DNA from 2 places in the Variovorax sp. PvP013 genome. Region 2 is predicted to be linked to the other one. Evidence: predicted binding sites of a transcription regulator. Region 2 holds the regulator's gene; the other holds the start of a gene.
What was found. Region 2 encodes NrdR, which represses ribonucleotide reductase genes. Its sites were predicted from a motif close to CACNANATNTNGTG; they were not measured.
Positions count from the first base shown of each region.

Region 1: ABID77_RS09365 (ribonucleoside-diphosphate reductase subunit alpha) is a predicted target of NrdR. The motif match lies at 1,640-1,653, and genes of this name have one in related genera.

Region 1 covers NZ_JBNDLF010000002.1:326,160-329,556, forward strand. Annotated here, with positions in the region: gene ABID77_RS09355 (sigma-54-dependent transcriptional regulator) at 1-767, shown strand, start outside; gene ampD (1,6-anhydro-N-acetylmuramyl-L-alanine amidase AmpD) at 764-1,396, shown strand; gene ABID77_RS09365 (ribonucleoside-diphosphate reductase subunit alpha) at 1,768-3,397, shown strand, end outside.
Region 2 covers NZ_JBNDLF010000001.1:832,157-835,553, forward strand. Annotated here, with positions in the region: gene ABID77_RS03995 (transglycosylase SLT domain-containing protein) at 1-233, shown strand, start outside; ZMP/ZTP riboswitch at 276-405, shown strand; gene glyA (serine hydroxymethyltransferase) at 448-1,692, shown strand; gene nrdR (transcriptional regulator NrdR) at 1,715-2,158, shown strand; gene pilV (type IV pilus modification protein PilV) at 2,280-2,888, shown strand; gene ABID77_RS04015 (PilW family protein) at 2,885-3,397, shown strand, end outside.

The DNA.
Region 1 (3,397 bases), on a different contig from region 2:
ACCGCGACGGCTACTTCCAGGCCGCGCGCGGCGGCACGCTGTTCCTCGACGAGATCGGCGACCTGCCGCTGGCGATGCAGTCCAAGCTGCTGCGCGCGATCCAGGAGCGCAGCGTGCGCGCCATCGGCTCGACGCAGGAGGAGGCCGTCGACGTGCGCATCGTGAGCGCCACGCACAAGGACCTGCAGGCCGACGTGCAGGCCGGGCGCTTCCGCCAGGACCTGTTCTACCGCCTCAACGTGATCGAGATCGCCATGCCGGCGCTGCGCGACCGGCGCGAGGACCTGCCGGCCCTGTGCGCCGCGCTGCTCGCGCGCATCGCCCACGACGCGCACATGCCGGTGCCGGTGCTCTCGCCCGGCGTGATCGAGCGACTGGCCGCGCATTCGCTGCACGGCAACGTGCGCGAGCTGGAGAACCTGCTGCACCGCGCCGTCGCGCTCAACGACGGCGACGAGCTGCACATCGATGTCGGGCCCGGCGGGGCCGTGCCGGTACCGGCGTCCGCGGCCCCGTCGTCGGCGCCGCAGGCCGTCCCGGTGGCCGGCGCGCCGGCGGCACCGCCGGAGGTGCCGGCCGACCTGCAGACCTACCTCGACCGGCAGGAACGCGAGATCCTGGTGCACGCCCTGCGCGAGAGCGGCTTCAACCGCACCGCCGCCGCCGCGCGCCTCGGGCTGAGCCTGCGCCAGATCCGCTACCGCATCGCCCGCCTGGGCATCGTCGCGCCCGGCGACGCCACGCCCGGACCGGGTGCCGGCGAGTGACCCGCGAACGCGACCCCTGGGACGCCGGCTGGTACCGCCCGGCCCGGCACCTGCCCTCGCCCAACGTCGGCCCGCGCCCGGCCGGCACGCTCGTCGACCTGATCGTCGTGCACTCGATCAGCCTGCCGCCGGGCCGCTACGGCGGCGACGAGGTGCAGCGCCTGTTCACCAACCGGCTCGACTGGGACGCCCACCCCTACTTCCAGCGGATCCGCGGCCTGGAGGTCTCGGCGCATTTCTACGTGCGGCGCACGGGCGAACTCTGGCAGTTCGCGAGCTGCGACGACCGGGCCTGGCACGCCGGCGCCTCGAGCTGGCGAGGACGCGCGAACTGCAACGACTTCTCGGTCGGCATCGAGCTCGAAGGGCTGGAGGGCGACACCTTCGAGGCCGCGCAGTACGCAATGCTCGCCGGCCTCTGCGCCGACCTGGCGCGACGCTATCCGGTGACCGGCATCGCGGGCCACGAGCACGTCGCGCCCGGCCGCAAGATCGATCCCGGGCCGGGATTCGACTGGCCGGGCCTGCGCGCGCGGCTGGACTGGAAGAACGAGCTCTTTCCTATTACAACGACTGTGGCCACGTCTGAAAAAGGTTTCGCACCCGGCACCGATCGTCCGGAAACATGAAATTTTTGTCACCGTCCGCCCGAACGACAAGCCGGACCTTGACACCCCGATGCACCCAGTCGCCATGCGCCCTGCGACGTGAAAACTGCCCGGAAGCCACGGCCGGCGCGGCTTCCGGGGCGACGATGCAGAAACGATGGGGCATGGCGTCACACGGTCGTCACCGGTCGGGGCATCGATCAGGCAGTGCCTGGGCGAAATCGATGCCAAAACACTACAGGTAGTGGTTAGTTGCTCTCGACACACCAGATATAGTGTCTTCTTGCCCGACGCATCCCGTCCGGCAGTCCTGGCCGGCGCCTTGCCGGCGCCGTTGCAGCCTCGCCCCGCGTCAGGCTGCCGCCCCTTCAGAATTTCTTTCAGAGGACCTCATGCAATCTGCCCTGAACACCCCCTCCACGTCCCGCGCCGGCGCGCCCAAGACCGTGGTCGCACCCGCGCGCGACACGGCCGGCGCCCCCTCCGCCGAGACCCTGTCGCACTACCAGATCATCCGCCGCAACGGCGCCGTGGTGCCCTTCGAGCCCAGCAAGATCGCCGTGGCGATGATGAAGGCCTTCCTGGCCGTGCACGGCACGCAGGGCGCGGCCTCGGCCAGCGTGCGCGAGACCGTCGACACGCTGACGCAGGCGGTCGTGCGCGGCCTGGTGCGCTCGCGCCCGGGCGGCGGCACCTTCCACATCGAGGACGTGCAGGACCAGGTCGAGCTGGGCCTGATGCGCGGCGGCCACCACGAGATCGCCCGTGCCTACGTGCTCTACCGCGAGCGCCGAACGCAGGAGCGCGCCCGCCAGGTCGCGCAGGAGACCCCGGCCGCGCCGGCCCTGCACGTGATGGACGGCGGCCAGCGCGTCGCGCTCGACATGAACGAGCTCAAGGGCCTGATCGAGTCGGCCTGCGAGAACCTCGGCGAGAGCATCACGGCCGCGCCCATCGTCGCCGAGACGATGCGCAACCTCTACGACGGCGTGCCGCTCGACGAGGTCTACAAGGCCTCGATCCTGGCGGCCCGCACGCTGATCGAGAAGGACCCCGACTACACCTTCGCCACCGCACGCCTGCTGCTGCACACGATCTTCAAGGAGATCGTCGGCCGCGAGGTGATGCCCGCTGAGCGCACGCAGGCCTACGTCGACTACTTCCCGCAGTTCATCAGGAAGGGCGTGGACAACGAACTGCTCGACGAGAAGCTGCTGCAGTTCGACCTGCCGCGCCTGGCCGCCGCGCTCAAGGCCGAGCGCGACCTGCAGTTCGACTACCTCGGCCTGCAGACGCTCTACGACCGCTACTTCCTGCACGTGCGCAAGACGCGCATCGAACTGCCGCAGGCCTTCTTCATGCGCGTGGCGATGGGCCTGTCGCTCGGCGAAGTGGACCGCGAGGCGCGCGCCATCGAGTTCTACGAGGTGCTGTCGTCGTTCGACTTCATGTCGAGCACGCCCACGCTGTTCAACGCCGGCACGCTGCGCTCGCAGCTGTCGTCGTGCTACCTGACCACCGTCCCCGACGACCTCGACGGCATCTACGAATCGATCAAGGAGAACGCGCTGCTGTCGAAGTTCGCCGGCGGCCTGGGCAACGACTGGACCCGCGTGCGCGCGCTGGGCAGCCACATCAAGGGCACCAACGGCGAATCGCAGGGCGTGGTGCCGTTCCTGAAGGTCGTCAACGACACGGCCGTGGCCGTCAACCAGGGCGGCAAGCGCAAGGGCGCGGTCTGCACCTACCTGGAGACCTGGCACCTCGACATCGAGGAGTTCCTGGAGCTGCGCAAGAACACCGGCGACGACCGCCGCCGCACGCACGACATGAACACCGCCAACTGGATTCCCGACCTCTTCATGCGCCGCGTGATGGAGAAGGGCCAGTGGACGCTGTTCTCGCCCAACGACGTGCCCGACCTGCACGACCTGTTCGGCAGCGCCTTCGAGACCGCCTACGTCGCCTACGAGGCCAAGGCCGCGCGTGGCGAGATCTCGCCCTCGCGCACCGTGCCGGCGA
Region 2 (3,397 bases):
GCGCCGCCAACCTCGAGGGCGACGGTGGCTATGCCGCGAAGGTGCTGGCCGAACACGAGCGGCTGCGCCAGGTCGCCGGCGGCGCCTCCGTGCCGACGACCAACCCACCGCTGCTGCGCGCCCAGGCAATCCCGGCCGCGACGCCACCGACGGCCAAGGCCGACGCGGCACCGTTGCCGGCTTCGGCACCCGCGCCGGTTCCGCAGAAGGTCGCGCTGCTGTCCGATTTCTGAGAGCCCGTGCCGCCGGACGGTCATGGGGCCCTCGGCTACACTCGTCGGGTGCGCGACTGGCGATAGGCGCCGCCCCTTTTCCGGCGGATGGCGCTGACGTGGAACACCACTGGGAAGCGTGCCGCCCCTCCATGAACGGACGGGTGTTCAGCCGTTCGCCTGGGCAGCCCTTGTTTGCTTGAAGAACAAGGACCACCGTCTTCAAAGGACTGCCATGTACCACCGCGACATCCTGGTCGAACAGACCGACCCCGAACTCTTCGCCGCCATCCAGGCCGAGAACGCTCGCCAGGAACACCACATCGAACTGATCGCGAGCGAGAACTACGCCTCGCCCGCCGTGATGGCCGCCCAGGGCTCCCAGCTCACCAACAAGTACGCCGAGGGCTACCCCGGCAAGCGCTACTACGGCGGCTGCGAGCACGTCGACGTGGCCGAGCAGCTGGCCATCGACCGCGTCAAGCGGATCTTCGGCGCCGACGCGGCCAACGTGCAGCCGCACTGCGGCGCCTCGGCCAACGAGGCCGTGTTCCTGGCCTTCCTCAAGCCCGGCGACACCATCATGGGCATGAGCCTGGCCGAGGGCGGCCACCTCACGCACGGCATGCCCCTCAACATGAGCGGCAAGTGGTTCAACGTCGTGAGCTACGGCCTGGACGCCAACGAAGCCATCGACTACGACGCGATGGAGCGCAAGGCGCACGAGCACCGTCCCAAGCTGATCATCGCGGGCGCCTCGGCCTACTCGCTGCACATCGACTTCGAGCGCTTCGCCAAGGTCGCCAAGGACGTCGGCGCGATCTTCATGGTCGACATCGCCCACTACGCCGGCCTGGTGGCCGCGGGCGTGTACCCCAACCCGGTACCGCACGCCGACGTCGTCACCTCGACCACGCACAAGAGCCTGCGCGGCCCGCGCGGCGGCATCATCCTGATGAAGTCGCAGCACGAGAAGGCGATCAACAGCGCCATCTTCCCCGGCCTGCAGGGCGGCCCGCTGATGCACGTGATCGCGGCCAAGGCGGTGGCCTTCAAGGAAGCCATGGCGCCGGAGTTCAAGGCCTACCAGCAGCAGGTCGTGAAGAACGCGCAGATCGTGGCCGACACGCTGACCGAGCGCGGCCTGCGCATCGTCAGCGGCCGCACCGAGAGCCACGTCATGCTGGTCGACCTGCGCGCCAAGGGCATCACCGGCAAGGAAGCCGAGGCCGTGCTGGGCAGCGCCCACATGACCATCAACAAGAACGCGATCCCCAACGATCCCGAGAAGCCGATGGTCACCAGCGGCGTGCGCATCGGCACGCCGGCCATGACCACGCGCGGCTTCAAGGACGAGGAAGCGCGCCTGACGGCCAACCTGATCGCCGACGTGCTGGAGAACCCGCGCGACGCCGCCAACATCGAGGCGGTCCGCGCCAAGGTGCACGCGCTCACGAGCCGGTTCCCGGTCTACCGCTGACCGCCGTGCCCGGCACGACCGCATGAAGTGCCCGTTCTGCCGTCATGCCGAGACGCAGGTCGTCGAGACCCGCGTCTCGGAGGACGGCGACTTCGTGCGACGCCGCCGCCAGTGCGGCGCCTGCGACAAGCGCTTCACCACCTATGAACGCCCCGACGTGGGCTTTCCCGTCGTCGTCAAGAAGGACGGCAGCCGCGCCGACTTCGACTCGAAGAAGGTGCGCGCCTCGATGATGCTGGCGCTGCGCAAGCGCCCGGTGGGCATCGAACAGATCGACGGGGCATTGCTGCGCATCGAGCAGCAACTGCTTTCGAGCGGCTTGCGCGAGATCGCCACGACCGATGTCGGCGGCCTCGTCATGCGCGAGCTCGAAGGCATGGACAAGGTCGCCTACGTGCGATTCGCCTCGGTCTATCGCAGCTTCGAGGACGTCGACGAGTTCCGCCAGCTGCTCAAGGACATCTGAGCCCGGCCGCCGAATGGCGCCCAGCCCTCGCCGGGCGGCGCGAAACGGCCCCCGAGGGCGGCCAGAATCCCCCGCACAAGTCGCCATCCAGGGAGGCGGCACCAAGAAGCTGGGGAAACGTGTGCGACAAAGAAGCCATCGTCGGCCGCGGGAGGCGGCCGGCTCGACGCTGATCGAGGTCCTCGTCTCGATCGTCATCCTGTCGTTCGGTCTGCTGGGCATGGCGGGCCTGCAGGCCACCGCGCTGCGCAACAACCGCGAGGCACGGCTGCAGGCGAGCGCCGTGCGGCTCGCCACGGACTTGGCCGAGCGGATGCGCGGCAACCCCGTCGTCGCCCTGCGCCGCAGTCCCGGATCGAACCCCTACCTGCAGTCGCGCACGCGCGCGGCACCGGCCGGCACCACGGCCGACTGCGTGACCGCAACCTGCGCCACGCCGGAGCAGGTCGCGGCGTGGGACATCGGCGAATGGCTGCAGCGCGTGTTCGCCCCGGAGGGCGGCCTGCCCGATGCGCGCGTCACGGTCTGCTTCGACGAGCAACCCTACGACGGCGACGGCCTGCCGGTCTGGCGCTGCAGCGGCACGGGCGACGTCCTGCAGATCAAGCTCGGATGGCGCCGCGCGAGCACCGACCGCTCCCGCACCGGCGGCGCGGCATTCGACCGCGTCGACGACACCGACAGCCGCCCATCGGTGTCGGTGCCGGTGATGGCGGGGGTGACACCGTGAAGCGGCGCGACCACGGCCTCACGCTGATCGAGCTGATGGTGACGCTGGTCCTGGCGCTGGTCGTCGTGCTCGCCGCCGTGACCGCCCTGCTGGCCACGCGGCGCGGCTTCCAGGGTGTGGACGCCGTCGGCCAGCTGCAGGACAACACGCGCTTCGCCGTCGATCTCGTGCAGCGGATCGCCGCCCAGAGCGGTTATCTGGCGGACGACCACGCCGTGCAGACGCGGCATACCGTCCTCCCCCTCGCGGGAGCGCCGTCGTCGCCGAGCGACGTCCAGGGCTACGACGACGCCCTCGGCCCGGCGGGCGTGAACGGCAGCCGCGCCAGCGGCTGCACGGCGTCGGCCGGCGCGTCCTGCCGCCAGGGCGGCGACGTCCTCGTGCTGCGCACCCAGGCCGCCGCGCGCGCGCCGGGCGCCGGCGAGACCGATCACGCCACCCTCGACTGCATGGGCGACGCGGTGAAGACGCCCCCGGCCGAGCGCATCGACCGGAGCGTCAGCGTGTTC